3 regions of the Rhizobium indicum genome follow, and region 3 is predicted to be linked to each of the others. Evidence: predicted binding sites of a transcription regulator. Region 3 holds the regulator's gene; each other region holds the start of a gene.
What was found. The regulator PhoB, encoded in region 3, activates phosphate uptake and scavenging genes when phosphate is short. The targets are predictions, from matches to a motif close to TGTCATNNANCTGTCAT.
Positions count from the first base shown of each region.

Region 1: FFM53_RS19100 (DUF1045 domain-containing protein) is a predicted target of PhoB. The motif match lies at 2,512-2,528, and genes of this name have one in related genera.
Region 2: olsB (l-ornithine N(alpha)-acyltransferase) is a predicted target of PhoB. The motif match lies at 3,413-3,429, and genes of this name have one in related genera.

Region 1 is NZ_CP054021.1:3,952,059-3,957,177, reverse strand. It holds gene FFM53_RS19115 (HepT-like ribonuclease domain-containing protein) at 1-194, opposite strand, end outside; gene uraD (2-oxo-4-hydroxy-4-carboxy-5-ureidoimidazoline decarboxylase) at 191-691, opposite strand; gene puuE (allantoinase PuuE) at 691-1,614, opposite strand; gene FFM53_RS19100 (DUF1045 domain-containing protein) at 1,729-2,436, opposite strand; gene FFM53_RS19095 (NAD(P)/FAD-dependent oxidoreductase) at 2,551-3,729, opposite strand; gene mnmC2 (tRNA (5-methylaminomethyl-2-thiouridine)(34)-methyltransferase MnmC2) at 3,728-4,456, shown strand; gene FFM53_RS19085 (response regulator) at 4,502-5,119, opposite strand, start outside.
Region 2 is NZ_CP054021.1:2,246,889-2,252,007, forward strand. It holds gene FFM53_RS11175 (TrmH family RNA methyltransferase) at 1-530, shown strand, start outside; gene lspA (signal peptidase II) at 527-1,030, shown strand; gene FFM53_RS11185 (PAS domain-containing hybrid sensor histidine kinase/response regulator) at 1,086-3,368, shown strand; gene olsB (l-ornithine N(alpha)-acyltransferase) at 3,477-4,355, shown strand; gene FFM53_RS11195 (bleomycin resistance protein) at 4,539-5,119, shown strand, end outside.
Region 3 is NZ_CP054021.1:2,109,093-2,114,211, reverse strand. It holds gene pstC (phosphate ABC transporter permease subunit PstC) at 1-67, shown strand, start outside; gene pstA (phosphate ABC transporter permease PstA) at 64-1,386, shown strand; gene pstB (phosphate ABC transporter ATP-binding protein PstB) at 1,402-2,217, shown strand; gene phoU (phosphate signaling complex protein PhoU) at 2,262-2,975, shown strand; gene phoB (phosphate regulon transcriptional regulator PhoB) at 3,108-3,791, shown strand; gene FFM53_RS10465 (GcrA family cell cycle regulator) at 4,366-4,905, opposite strand.

The DNA of each region.
Region 1 (5,119 bases), 1.8 Mb from region 3:
GTCGCAAATTCCGGATGAGTCACCAGCAAGCGGGATGCCGCGGCACCGATGGTGAAGTGGCAAAAGGTAACCGCCTTGAAAGTGAGCTTGTCCCCGGCGAACGCCGCCCCATCCATTCCGCCGACGAAAGACAGCGCTTCGGATGCCGCCTCATACATCTCATTGAGATAGTCGATCGCGCGCCGCTCGTTCATTCAGCCTCCGGCAGCATCGTCGTCAGGCGCAGCAGCGCGATCCGCTCGACTTGCGCCGTCGCGGTCGCAAATTCTTCGTCCCTGCCATTGCCGATCCGTGTTTCGAAGGCCGACAGGATATCGTCCTTGCCGAGCCCCTTGACCGCAATGATGAAGGGAAAGCCGAATTTTTCGACATAGGCCGAATTGAGTTCGGTGAAGCGGGCATGTTCGGCCGGGGTCAGGCGGTCGAGACCGGCGCCGGATTGCTCCTTCCGGCTGTCTTCGGTGAGTTCGCCCGCTATCGCGAGGCGCCCGGCAAGGTCAGGATGGGCGCTGAGCACGCCGAGGCGCTCCTGCGGGCTTGCCGCCTGGAAGACAGCGGTTAGCGACGCATGCACGCCGGCCGCCGTCAGCGGCTCCGGCACCTGGCCGGCGTCATAGGCGCGCTCGGCGATGAAAGGCGAATGTTCAAAGACGCCGCCGAAGCGGGAGACGAAATCCTCGCGCGACATCATCAGAGCGCTTCCGGCTGATGATGCTTGTGCCAATGCTCGGCGATCTCGATGCGGCGCGGAATCCAGACCTTGTCATGCTTCAGCACATATTCGATGAAGCGCTTCAGCGCTGCCGCCCGGCCGGGACGTCCGACGAGGCGGCAATGCAATCCGACCGACATCATCTTTGGGCTGCCCGCCTTGCCTTCCTCATAAAGCGTGTCGAAAGCGTCCTTCAGATAGGTGAAGAACTGATCGCCGGCATTGAAGCCCTGCGGCGTCGCAAAACGCATGTCGTTGGTTTCGAGCGTATAGGGGATGATCAGGAAGGGTTTCCCGTCGACGCCCTTCACCCAATAGGGCAGGTCATCGGCATAGGAATCGGAGGAATAGAGGAAACCGCCCTCCTCCTGCACCAGCCGAAGCGTATTGTCGGAAGGCTTGCCCTGATACATGCCGTAGGGCCGCTCGCCGGTGAGTTCGGTGTGCAGGCGCACGGCTTCGAGGATATGCTTGCGCTCCAGATCTTCGGGAAAATCCTTATATTCCAGCCAGCGGTAGCCGTGGCTGGCGATCTCCCAGCCGGCCTCCTTCATCGCAGCGACGGCCTCGGGGTTGCGGGCCATCGCCAGCGTTACGCCGTAGACGGTCGCCTGCACCTTGAGATCGGTGAACATTCGCCAGAGCCGCCAGAAGCCGGCACGCGAACCATACTCATAGATCGATTCCATGTTGAGGTTGCGCTGCCCTGGCCAGGCGGCCGCACCGACGATCTCCGACAACAGGTTTTCGGAAGCCGGATCTCCGTCGAGGATCGAGCTTTCGCCGCCCTCCTCGTAGTTGACGACGAACTGCACGGCGACGCGTGCCTCGTCCGGCCATTTCGGATCGGGCGTCAGACGCCCGTAACCGACGAGATTGCGCGGATAAGTCTCGGATACCATCAAATCACCTTCTGAAAAGACGGGGAACGGTAGCATCCGCAGCCGGAATGTCGAGACGGAAACTGCTCGGCCGGATTTGCGTTTACGGCACAAGCCTTTAGCTCATCAGCAGATTCAAGCGATTTTGCGCGCGCTGACCTTGCCCATCGGATGCAGCGAGTGAACGCGGAAAGGACCGCCAGTGCCCTCTTCGATCATCAGGGCAACGTTGGAAACCATTACAGGTTCGCAGAGGACAGGCTCGAAGATCGTCCGCAACACCGGCTCGATGCGCGGCATGTCGATCGCGTTGACGGGGCCTGTCACAGGCATATGGAAGCGGAACTCCTCCATCACATAGGGATTGCCCCAGCGATGCAGATTGGAAAATTGCGTCGCCGACAGCCCGTCCGGATCGCTGCGTTCGATCTCGGCCTCGCTGAGCGGTGCGCGAAAACGATCGAATTCCTGCACGATCGCCGAGGCGAGATACTGGATCTGCTCGCAGGGAGTGCTCGGCAGCAGGCTGTAGAAATTGCCGAGCCGGGCGACTTCGATACGCGGAATCTGAAAGGGAACGAAGGTCCCGGAAAAACGCATCAGATCGCGCAGGAGTTGCGATTCGGGCATGTCGTGGGACAGATGAAAGGGCGCCTTCAAAACACCGTGAAAGCCGTAGCGCCGCGGCACGGCGGTATGGAAGGCGATCTCGTGAATACCGAGGCCACGAACTGCCGGAGGCTCCATCATATCGCCCGAAAACACGTTTCGGCCAAGCCAATTGGCGGCCACGAGCGACAACGGGTCGCTCGCCGGAGGCGTGAAGCAAATGGCATAGCGCATGCAATTTCCTCCATCAAGGAAGTGAGCACCGTTCAGATCCGGCGCTGTCGATGCGCAAGCAGATAGGTGATTTGCATGACAGAATAACGAAACGCAGCGGCGTCTAATTCACGTTTAACGTGAAGCCGCCGCGATGTGGCTTGAAATTGCGAAGCTTTCCGGCAGCAAAAATCCGCAGTCTGTATCGCCTGCGATACATATCGCCGCCTCCGCCAGCCGGTGGGCGAGGCCGAAGCTGACCTTGAAGCCGCCGGTCAGCGCGATCAGGCGCCGGTGGTCGGGATGGCGGCCGATCATCGGATCCCGATCGATCGCCTTCGGGCGAAGCCCGGCCCAGCGCTCGATAACAGGGGCGTCGCGAAGCGTCGGTACGATGCCCCGTGCCGCCTCGATCAGCACGTCGAGCTGGACGTCGGTGGATGTAGGATCGTCAAAGCGGTTCTCGCTGGTGCTTCCGATTGCCGCGTGCCCGCCCTCATGCGCGACGACATAGAGCCCGTCGAGGAAGATCGTCGGCAGCGCCGGGTCGATATCGGCTTTCAATAATGCCGCCTGCCCCTTGACCGGCTGGCCGAGCGGTTGTTTCAGCCCCGGCGTCAGACCTTGCAACAACGGAAAGGACTGATGGCCGGCAGCCAGGATGCAGTGACTGAAAACAATGGTTTCGCCGTTGATTTCGGCCGTACCGCAATCGGGATCGAGGCCGGCAACCGTCGCATGCTCCAGGATGCGAACATGCTTTGCCCGCCGCAGGAAGGCGATGAGCGCTGCGACCAGCAAGCGGGGAGCAACGCGGGCGGCGAGCGTGTCATGCACGAAGCCGCTCTCGCCGGCAGACGCCTCGATCCAACCGTCTACATCAGGCCCGTCGACCACATGCCAGTGGAAGCGACGTTCGCCCGCCCGCCAATGGCGTTCGGCGTCCTCGAAATGGCCGCGCGCTATTGTGTTGAGATGGGGCTTCGGCAGCGGGATCAGCCGTCCGGAACGGCGGTAGCCGGCAGAAAGTCCGGTCTCGGCTTCGAGCACGGCGATCTCGGCTTCGAGCGAGACCAGCGCATCGAACTGAAACTGCTTCTTCTCCGACCACCGGTCCGGCATATGCGGCATCAACGCGCCGAGCAGGCCGCCGCTTGCACCTTCGCCCAACCTGCCGGCGTCGGCAATAACGGCACGGATGCCCCGGCGCTCGGCATGGACGGCCGCCCAGAGCCCCATGATGCCGCCGCCGACGATCAGCAATTCTGAGGACGATTGACCTGAGACCGGCCGAGGACTATCGGCTTTTTCCATGACAGACGTGAACCCCGATCAGATTGGCGCAGGCGCGCCGCAGCCGCTCGAATGGCGCGACGGCGATATGCCCTATTCCATGGCCTTTGGCGATCATTTTTATTGTCAGACCGACGGGCGGCTGGAATGCGGCCACGTTTTTCTCGCCGGCAATGGCCTGCCGGAGCGCTGGAACGGGCGGCAGCGATTCCTGATCGGCGAGCTCGGCTTCGGCACCGGGCTGAACTTCGCCGAGACCTGGCGGCAATGGAAACTCCACCGTGCAGACGGCCAGCACCTGCATTTCATCTCCTTCGAACTCCACCCGATGCGCGGCGAAGAAATCGGCCGGGCGCTGTCGCACTGGCCGGAGATCGATGCAGAACGCGAAGCGCTGATGGCGGCGTGGCCGCAAGCACCTGATGGCATCGTTGAGCTCGATCTCGATGCCCAGACGACGCTCCGCGTGGTCTGCGGTCATGCTTTGCAGGGCGTCGCGGCAGCCAAGCGCGGCTTCGACGCCTGGTATCTCGACGGCTTCGCCCCATCGCGCAACAGCGATATGTGGTCGGAGGAACTGATGCGGCTCATCTGCGAGAAAAGCACAGCCGGCGGCACCTTCGCCACCTATGCGGCGGCGGGCTTCGTGCGCCGCAACCTCATCGCCGCAGGTTTTGCCGTTGAGCGCCGCAAGGGCTTTGCCGGCAAGCGCGAAATGCTCTGCGGCGTAAAAAATATTGGGCGCTGAAGCGCTACCCACTAACCATCGCCGTTCATAAAAATTATCCGGAGATCAGTAGCTGGTGCGCTCCGGCAGTTGCTCGCTCGTTCCGAGCCACTGGCGGATTTTTTCCTCGAGCAGTTCGGGGCTGATCGGCTTCGACATGTAGTCGTCCATGCCGGCATCGAGACAGAGTTCGCGGTCGCTTTCGAGCGCATGGGCGGTAACGCCGATGATCGGCACCCGGTGCCCCTGCCCCTTTTCGCGTTCGCGGATCGTCTGGGTGGCTTGATGGCCGTTCATGACGGGCATTGAGACGTCCATCATGATGATGCGCGGCGTATGCCGCTCCCAGGCGGCGACTGCTTCCTCGCCATTGTCCACGACGAGGAAGGAAAGACCCGTGCCTTGCAGGATCTGGGTGAAGACGATCTGGTTGACCTCGTTGTCCTCGGCAACGAGCACGTCGACGAATTCAGCGGCCCGTTTCTGCGGCGCAGGCGCCGGCACGGCCACTTCCGTCTGCAGCCGGGCAATCTCGGCCTCGGAAGCCTGCTTGACGCGGCTGGCGCGCACCACTTCAACGACGGTGTTGCGCAGCACGTTGGCGCGCGCCGGCTTCATCAGATGCGCGTGGCCGTTCAGCGCCGCGAATTCCTTTTCGGTGCCCGAAATATCCATCGACGTCAG
Region 2 (5,119 bases), 140 kb from region 3:
TGGTCGTCGGCATCTTCGAGCAGCGCTGGACGCCGCTCAAGAGTATCCGACTGAGCGAGGGCGAGACATGGGTGGCGCTCGACCGGGTGCGCGACCCCGGCAATCTCGGCACCATCATCCGCACGACCGATGCGGCCGGGGCTTCCGGCATCATTCTTCTCGGAGAAACGACCGATCCCTTCTCGCTCGAAACGGTGCGGGCCACCATGGGCTCGGTCTTTGCCGTTCCGGTCGCGCGCGCGACGCCTGAGGAATTCATCGCCTGGCGGAAATCGGCCGGCGTTTCCGTCGTCGCGACACATCTTGCCGGGGCGGTCGATTACCGGACGATCGACTACCGGAAAAAGCCCGTCGTGCTGTTGATGGGCAACGAACAATCCGGCCTGCCGGAGCAGCTCGCCAGGGAGGCCGACGCGCTTGCCCGTATTCCGCAGCAGGGCCGCGCCGATTCACTGAACCTCGCCGTCGCCACCGCCGTCATGCTTTTCGAGGCACGCCGCCATCTCCTCTCACTTGCCGAGGGCAAATGACCGAACAGACGCATGCACGCCCGGCGCTGTTTTCGCGGCCGGCACCGATCCTCTTCTTCATCGTCGTCGCCGTTCTCATCGACCAGGTCGTCAAGATCGCCGTCGATCACTACCTGCCGCTGCAGGAGGTTGTGCCGGTCATTCCGATGCTGGCGCTCTACCGCACCTACAATCTCGGCGTCGCCTTTTCGATGCTATCAGGCATGGACGGCTGGTTCATCGTCGGCATGCGGCTCGTCATCGTCGCCTTCGTCATCTGGCTGTGGTACCGCACGGCGAAGGATCGCTGGATCGCCCATCTCGGTTATGCGTTGATCATCGCCGGCGCGATCGGCAATCTCGTCGACCGCTTCGCCTATGGGCATGTGATCGATTACATTCTTTTCTACACCGAGAGCTGGTCCTTCGCCGTCTTCAATCTCGCCGACAGTTTCATCACCATCGGGGCCGGCTGCGTCATTCTCGACGAGCTGCTGTTGCCGAAAAAGGCCGGCCGCTAAAATCTTATCGAAATCCTGAAGGCATTCGGAACGGGCCTCATGTTAGCTAGATAGCATGCAGAACCTGGGACAGTTGCAGGAAAGATTGTCCGCCGCCTTCGGTGGACCCGCCGCCAAGCCGCTTGAGAAGCGGATGGAGGTGTTTTCCCCACGGCCGAACGCAGCGGCACCCCGGGGCGCCGATGACCGCCAGGGCGGGCCTGCACCGACACGGCGCCTGCTGTTCTACTGGCTGGGCGGCGCCGGCCTTCTGGCCGCAACAATCCTGATGCTGCTAGCCCATGCCGGCGATCCGCTGCTGCTTTCGGGCGGTCTCGTCGTTCTTGGCCTTGCCGTCATCGCCAGTTATGCCCTGCTGATGGTTCGCTCGCGCAGGGCCGGGCAGCGCCCCGGTCAACCCATGCCGGATTGGAACGCCGGCGCAAAGCTGTTCGCCGACGTGCACGACGTGCTCGGCGACATCACGGTCAGCCGCACCATGGACCGGCGCATCATCTCCGCCAACGACACTTTTCGCCGCCTGACCGGACGGTTGCGTCCGGAAGGACGCAGCTGCGAGGAGATCGGGCTTGCTTTCCGCCCCGGTCCGATACCGCATTGCTACGATGTCGAGATCTCGACACCGGAGGGCCAGCGCATCTTCCTCTGGCGCGATGTCGTCACCCGCGACCCGGCGAACGGCCGTCTGCTGCTGCAGAGCGTTGCCCGCGACGTGACCGATGAGCGGCTGATCGCGCAGGGCCGCGAGGAGGCCCGCCAGAAGGCCGAATATAACAGCGCCGCCAAATCGAGGTTGCTTGCCACCGTCAGCCACGAGGTGCGCACGCCGCTTTCCGGCATCCTCGGCATGACGCATCTGATCGCCGAGACACGGCTGACGCAGGAACAGCAGAACTATCTTGCGAGCATCCGCCAGTCCGGTCATGCATTGACGCAGCTCGTCGAGGATCTGCTCGATTTCTCCACCATCGAGGTCGGCCGCTTCGCGCTGCACCCGCGCTCGGAATCGCTGCGCAAGCTTCTCGAAAGCGTCGTCGAGATGCTCGCCCACCGGGCGCATGAAAAGGGTATCGAGATCGGCGCCACCGTGTCATCCGACGTGCCCGAAAATATGAGCTTCGACCCGGCGCGGCTGCGCCAGGTTCTGTTCAACGTTATCGGCAACGCCGTGAAGTTCACCCAGGTCGGCGGCGTCTTCATCCGCGTGTCGCTCGACGGCGACGACCTCTCGATCACCGTGACCGACAGCGGTCCCGGCATGACGGCGGAGGAGCAGGCGCGCGTCTTCGGCGAGTTCGAGCAGGGCGGGAGCGTTGCCGACAAGAGCAGCGGGACCGGGCTCGGCCTTGCCATCTCCGCCCGCATCATGCGCGAATTCAACGGCGCGCTGACGGTTGCCAGCGAAAAGGGCAGAGGCAGCGAATTCACCATCCGCTTCCCTGTCGATATCGCCAGCGAGCGCCCAGACCGGCGAAACACGCTGCTTGCCGGCAACAGCGTCGTGTTGCTGGCGCCGGCAGGTGCGGCGCGCACTGCTATCGCCGAAACGATCACTACGCTCGGCGGCCTCTGCCATCTCGTCGGCGACGGCGAGACGGCGCGGGCAACACTGCTCGAGCTGGCAAAGGGCGGACGGCGGCCGACCGACATCATCATCGACCATCGCATGTCCGCGGAATTTTCTGCCCATCTTGCCGACCGCACCGAAATCGCCGCACTTGGCCTGCGCAAGGTGCTGCTCGTCAATCCGGAAGAGCGCAGCGCCCATCCGCTCGACCTCTTCGATGCCTGGCTGATCCGGCCGCTGCGCGAACAGTCGCTGATCGACGTGCTGCGCGGGCGCATGCGCGGCATGGAGAAACGCGACGCGCTGAACGACAACCAGCCGGGCTTCGGCCTTTCGGTGGCTGAGACGCTGGTTGCCGCCAGCGGGCTCAGCATCCTGCTCGGCGAAGACGATCCGATCAATGCCATGCTGGTGCGTGTCGTTCTGGAAAAGGGCGGACATAAGGTGCGCCATGTCGAGGATTTCGAGACCCTGCTCGACTACGCGCTCTGCGAGGCGAATGATCGGCCCGATATCATCATCAGCGACCTCTCGATGCCCGGCGGCAACGGCATCGACATGCTGGGACGCCTGCGCGGCCACGAGCGGCGGCTCGATCTCGCCTCGGTGCCAGTGATCGTGCTCACCGCCGACAAGAGCGACGAATCGCGCCGCCAAGTCTTGCTCAACGGCGCCAACCGCGTCATGATAAAGCCGGTCGATCCGGTGCGGCTGCTGACCGAAGTTCAGGCGGTGGCCGCCCTTTCCGCCCGTCGGGCAGAGGCGCGGTGAGCGCCTCAGAAACCGGCACGCTTCTTGCGCCTGGAAATTCAAAATGTCACTTTCCTGTCGTAGAGAAGTGTTTTATGGCGTCGATAAGCCGGCAACGGGAGAATCGTCATGTCCGCCATCGACATCCTGAATCGTGACACCACGGCGGAGGCTGCACGGCCCTCGACGGCTGCCGTGCAGAAGGACGGCGATATCCTCGGCCGCATCGGCAATCTGGAGACCCGCCTTGCCCGCACGGCACGCGAGATCGATGCCGCCCAGGCCGTGCGCTACCGCGTCTTCGTCGACGAAATGAAGGCGCAGCTGCCGCTGGACGCCATGCGCCGGCAGCGCGATGTCGACGCCTATGACGCCGTCTGCGATCATCTTCTCGTTCTCGACCGCTCGATCGAGGGCGACCCGGAAGACCAGATCGTCGGCACCTATCGTCTGCTGCGTCAGGATGTCGCTATCGCCAATGGCGGTTTTTACTCGGCTTCCGAATTCGAAATCGAGGGCCTCATCGCCAAACATCCGGACAAGCGTTTCATGGAGCTCGGCCGCTCCTGCGTGCTGCCGGAATACCGCACCAAGCGCACCGTCGAGCTCCTGTGGCAGGGCAACTGGGCCTACGCGCTGAAGCACGGCGTCAGCGCCATGTTCGGCTGCGCCTCTTTCCCCGGCGTCTACCTCGAAAGCCACGCGCTGGCGCTGTCCTTCCTCTACCACAATGTGCTGGCGAAGAACGAATGGGCCGTCGGCGCCCTGCCGCATCTTGCCCGCAACATGGACCTGATGCCGGTCGAAGCCATCAATCCGAAGCGGGCGCTGATGGCCCTGCCGCCGCTGATCAAGGGCTATCTGCGCCTCGGTGCGATGGTCGGCTCCCACGCGGTCGTCGATCATGCCTTCAACACGACCGACGTGCTGATCGTGCTGCCGATCTCCAGCATTTCGGACCGTTATCTGAATTATTACGGCGCCGACGCCGGCCGCTTCGCGAGCTAAACGCCGAGGATCGTCGGCAATTCAAAGTGTTGCAGCGTCCTTTTGCGCGTCTGAAAAAACGCGCGGCGCTGTAAGGCTTGACGATCCCCCGCCATCCCTTCATCCTGACATCGCGTTTTCCGTGGGGCGCATCGGCATTGTGCCGGCTGGGCTATGCCCGCCCACACATCTCAACCATGCGCCATGTCGAATTTCGAAAACCTCCGCAAGAGAGCCAAGCTCTATAAACGTTGGCATCAGAACAGGTATCATCCTGTCGCCGCCGAAATCCGGCGGTGGCTCCCCCGTTACAGCGGCCTGAACGATCGGCAGATTCTCGACTGCGCGTTCAAGCTCGCAGATGCGCAGGAGCTCGTTGCGGCAAAGGAAGGTTTCGAAAGCTGGACGGCGCTGAAACAGGGACTGACCTTGATGAACACGCCTCAACAATCGAAAGCTTCGACACCGGCATTCATCGACGCGCAACCGCAACTCTTCGTCCGGGATATTGGCAGCTCCTGCGATTTCTATATCGGCAAGCTCGGCTTTGAGCTTGCCTTCACCTATGGCGAGCCAGCCTTCTACGCTCAGGTCTTCCGGGGTGCGGCGCGGCTCAATCTTCGCTCAGTCGACATGCCTTTTCTCCATCCGGATTTCCGGCTTCATGAGGAAGACGCGCTTTCGGCGACCATCACGCTTGACGACGCCAAAGCACTGTTCCTGGAATATGCGAGAGCTGAAGTTCCGCTCCATCAGGGCTTGAGAATCGAGCCATGGGGTGCCCA
Region 3 (5,119 bases):
CATCACGCTTTGCCTCAATATCTATGCGCTCTACATCGTGCGCAAATACCGGGAGCAGTACGAATGACGGATATTGTTTCTCCCACATCAGGCGTCACCGTTTCCAAGGCGCCAGCGCGCCGCGATATCGGTATCAAGCGCCGCTACGCCGCCGAGCGCCGGTTCCAGGCCTATGGCATTGCCGCCATCACCTTCGGTCTCGTCTTCCTCTTTATCCTGCTGTGGACGGTGATCGGCAAGGGCTACACCGCCTTCCAGCAGACGGCGGTCACCCTGCCGATCGAATTCTCCGAGAAGACGATCGACCCGAACAACAAGCGTGCGACCGACCCTTCGGTGTTGATCGCCGCCAACTACCCGGTTCTCTTGCGCGACGCGATCGTCAAGCAGCTGAACGTCAATGCCTCGAGCCGTCCCGACGTGCGCGATGCATCCGCCATGCTCTCCAAGGGTGCGCCGATCCAGCTGCGCGATATGGTGATGGCCGATCCGTCGATCATCGGCAAGACGGTCAATGTCACGGTGCTTGCCGACGCCAATGTCGACAGCGCCAACAAGGGCCAGATCGACCTCTCGGTCGATGAGAAGAACCGCAAGGTCAACGACAAGCAGGTCGGCTGGATGAACGAACTGAAGGCGAGCGGCGCTCTCCACAAGCAGTTCAACACCGGCCTCTTCGTCAACGGCAATTCCAGCCGTCCGGAAGCCGCAGGCCTGGGCGTCGCCCTGATCGGCTCGCTCTACCTGATGCTGATCGTGCTCGTGCTTGCCCTGCCGATCGGCGTCGCCGCCTCGATCTATCTCGAGGAGTTCGCGCCGAAGAACAAGCTGACGGACCTGATCGAGGTCAACATCAACAACCTCGCCGCGGTTCCTTCGATCGTCTACGGCCTGCTCGGTCTTTCCGTCTTCATCAACTTCATCGGCCTGCCGCGCTCGGCCTCGCTGGTCGGCGGCCTGGTGCTGACGCTGATGACCCTGCCGACGATCATCATCGCGACGCGTGCGGCACTGCGCGCCGTGCCGCCGTCGATCCGCGCCGCAGCGCTCGGCCTCGGCGCTTCGAAGATGCAGATGGTGTTCCACCATGTGCTGCCGCTCGCCATGCCCGGCATCCTGACCGGCACGATCATCGGCCTGGCGCACGCGCTCGGCGAAACCGCGCCGCTGCTCCTGATCGGCATGGTCGCCTTCGTCGCCAACACGCCGACGACACCGCTCGATCCCTCGACGGCTCTGCCCGTACAGGTCTATATGTGGGCCAACGAGGCAGAACGTGCCTTCGTTGAGCGTACTTCGGGTGCCATCATTGTCCTGCTCCTGTTCCTGATCGTCATGAACATGGGCGCCATCCTCTTGCGTCGTCGCTTCGAGCGCCGCTGGTAAACGGAGTTACACATCATGAACATGTTGACGGAAGCTGCAGTTGAAAAGGCGCTGGATCACAAGATGAGCAACGTCCCGTATAAGATGATCGGAAAGGATGTCTCGGTTTACTACGGCGAGAAGCGCGCGCTTTTCGATGTGAACCTGAACGTCCGCGAAAACACCGTAACCGCCCTGATCGGCCCGTCCGGCTGCGGCAAGTCGACCTTCCTGCGGTGCCTCAACCGCATGAACGACACGATCGACGGCTGCCGCGTCACCGGCAAGATCACCCTCGACACCGACGATGTCTATGATCCCGATATCGACGTCGTCGAACTTCGCGCCCGCGTCGGCATGGTCTTCCAGAAGCCGAACCCGTTCCCGAAGACGATCTACGAAAACGTCTCCTACGGCCCGCGCATCCATGGCCTTGCCAAGTCGAAGGCCGACCTCGATCAGATCGTCGAGACCAGCCTGCAGCGCGCCGGTCTCTGGAACGAGGTCAAGGACCGCGTGCATGAATCTGGCACCGGCCTGTCCGGCGGCCAGCAGCAGCGCCTTTGCATTGCGCGTGCCGTCGCCGTCAGCCCGGAAGTCATCCTGATGGACGAGCCCTGCTCGGCGCTCGACCCGATCGCCACCGCCAAGGTCGAGGAGCTGATCCACGAGCTGCGCGAGAACTATACGATCGTCATCGTTACCCACTCCATGCAGCAGGCCGCGCGTGTCTCGCAGCGCACCGCCATGTTCCACCTCGGCAACCTCGTCGAGGAGAACGACACCGACAAGATGTTCACCAATCCCGACGATCCGCGCACCCAGGACTACATCATGGGTCGCTTCGGTTGATTTTGGCGACACCAAGCCTTCCCGTTATTCGAGGATAAAGCCCCATGGCATCGACACATATTTTTTCTGCCTACGATGATGATCTGAAGTTCCTGTCCAGGCGGATTTCCGAAATGGGCGGCCTGGCCGAGCAGATGGTCGGCGAATCCGTGCGCGCCCTCGTCAACGGCGATACGGCGCTGGCGCAGAAGGTCATCTCGGACGATGTGATCCTCGATCACGCCGAACGCGAAATCGGCGACAAGGCGATCGTCACGATCGCCCGCCGTCAGCCGATGGCCTCGGACCTGCGTGAAATCATGGGTTCGATCCGCATCGCCGCCGATCTCGAACGCGTCGGCGACCTCGGCAAGAACACCGCCAAGCGCGTCATCGCCGTCCAAAGCACCGGCGTTCCCCGCAAGCTTGCCCGCGGCCTCGAGCATCTGTCCGAGCTGGCGCTCGTCCAGCTCAAGGAAGTGCTCGATGTCTACACCAATCGTTCAGCCGACAAGGCGAATGCGATCCGTGAACGCGACAACGAGATCGACGCGATGTACACCTCGCTGTTCCGCGAACTCCTGACCTACATGATGGAAGATCCGCGCAACATCACCAGCTGCACGCATCTTCTCTTCTGCGCCAAGAACATCGAGCGCATCGGCGACCATGCCACCAACATCGCCGAGACGATCTTTTACATGGCGACAGGCGCGCAGCCGGAAGGTGATCGTCCGAAGGATGACAGCGCCAACACCGTCGGCGCGGTCACCGAATAACCGCCCGCACAGTCAATTGCGTGCGCGCCCGTCCGGGCGCGCAAAGAGGTCGCAGCCAATTTTTGAATTTGCGCAGGATGCACTGCTTAAATCACCCTGGTTTAAGGATCATGCGCGAGGAGACCGACACGCATGATCCCGAGAGTTGCAGTTGTTGAAGACGAGGAAGCCCTCAGCGTGCTTCTTCGCTACAATCTCGAAGCGGAAGGCTTCGAGGTCGATACCATCCTTCGTGGCGACGAAGCCGAAATGCGGCTCCAGGAGCGCACGCCCGATCTTCTCATCCTCGATTGGATGCTGCCGGGTGTCTCCGGCATCGAGCTCTGCCGGCGCCTGCGCATGCGGCCGGAGACCGAGCGCCTGCCAATCATCATGCTGACGGCGCGCGGCGAAGAGAGCGAGCGCGTCCGCGGGCTGTCGACGGGCGCCGACGATTATGTCGTCAAGCCCTTCTCGACCCCCGAGCTCGTTGCCCGCGTCAAGGCGATGCTACGTCGCGCCCGCCCCGAGGTGCTGTCGACGGTGCTGAAGTGCGGCGATATCGAGCTCGACCGCGAGACCCATCGCGTCCATCGCAAGACCCGCGAAGTCCGCCTTGGCCCCACCGAATTCCGCCTCCTGGAATTCCTGATGTCGTCGCCGGGCCGGGTCTTCTCCCGCTCGCAGCTTCTCGACGGCGTCTGGGGCCACGATATCTATGTCGACGAGCGCACCGTCGACGTCCATGTCGGCCGCCTGCGCAAGGCGCTGAATTTCTCCAACATGCAGGACGTCATCCGCACCGTCCGCGGCGCCGGTTATTCGATGGAAGCCTGAGGGCTTCCATCTGAGCCTGCTGACAAAGCCGCTCGCGCGAATGTCCTAACCTGCCAGGGTTAAGCCACTCGTCTCGCCCCGTCCCCGTAAAAGGGGCAAGGGACGTGCCCTGCGAAAGGGTTGGTGGGGACGGAGAGGGTTGCGGCACAATCTCTTCTCCCCTCGGGGAGAAGGTGCCGGCAGGCGGATGAGGGGGCCACACGGCACACTCTTTCCGTGATAACCTATCCCACATGCCGAATGGCTGCGCCCTGACCACGATCGAAACGACGCCAACGCGGTCGAAACCCGCATGGCGTTGTAAGAAAGACCGGCTTCCCTGGCCCCCTCATCCGCCCTACGGGCACCTTCTCCCCGAGGGGAGAAGAGGGAATCGAGATGTTGCGGCATGTCACTTCGCCCCTTGAGAACCGAAGGAAAGGTCGAGACCCATGGCTCGACCCTGGTAGGTGGCGGCAGCCGGATGAGGGCAAGTCGGCGTTCTCAACGAACTGAACACCCAAGCGCTCCCATCCGCGCATAAAAAAACGGGCCAATCGGCCCGTTTTCTGCATTCTAGCAATGGTCAGCCCGCTCAGCTGGCCCGCGCTGCCGCCCGGCGGCGTTCGTTGACCGGCTGGTAGGCAAGCTTCTGGTGATAGCTGCAATAGGGCGAATTGTCGGGGGACTCGCAGCCGCAGAAATGGAAGTCGTCCTTCAGCGGATCGCCGACCGGCCACTTGCAGGTGCGCTCGGTCAGTTCCGTCAGGCCGAGGCGGCGCGAAATCGGCACCACCACATTGCCTCTTGGCACGTATTCCATTTCCTCGATCGTTTCGATCTCGATCTCGATCTCTTCCTTCAGCATCGTCGCGCCCTGCTGGCGGGTAACGGTGCGGGTGGTGATGCGAGAGGCGAAGTTCGGCGCGCGCGGCGCCGATGTATTGCGCTTCGGCGTTCGCGCCGCGGTGTTGGTGCCGCCGGCCTTGGCACGGCCGGGAAGGCACAGCCGGTGCACTTTGCCGATGACCGCGTTTCTGCTGACCCCGCCAAGCTGCGCAGCGATCTGGCTGGCGCTCAGTCCTTCGGCCCAAAGTTTCTTGAGTTTCTCGACCCGCTCGTCTGTCCAGTTCATGCCCTGTCTCCACCTTTTGCGTTGGTGATGGCAGAATCCCTCACCGTTGTCCCGGGAGCTCCGAAACAAGAAACGCTTGATCAATTTTGGTGACTAGTTCCGCCGCATGCAGTCTAGTAATTGATCTTTAACCTAGTGTGAGCCTGACTCCGTGACAAGAGTCGCATGAATCCGGATGAATCGAATTCGTAGTTTTCCCCAACTTGCTGCCCCT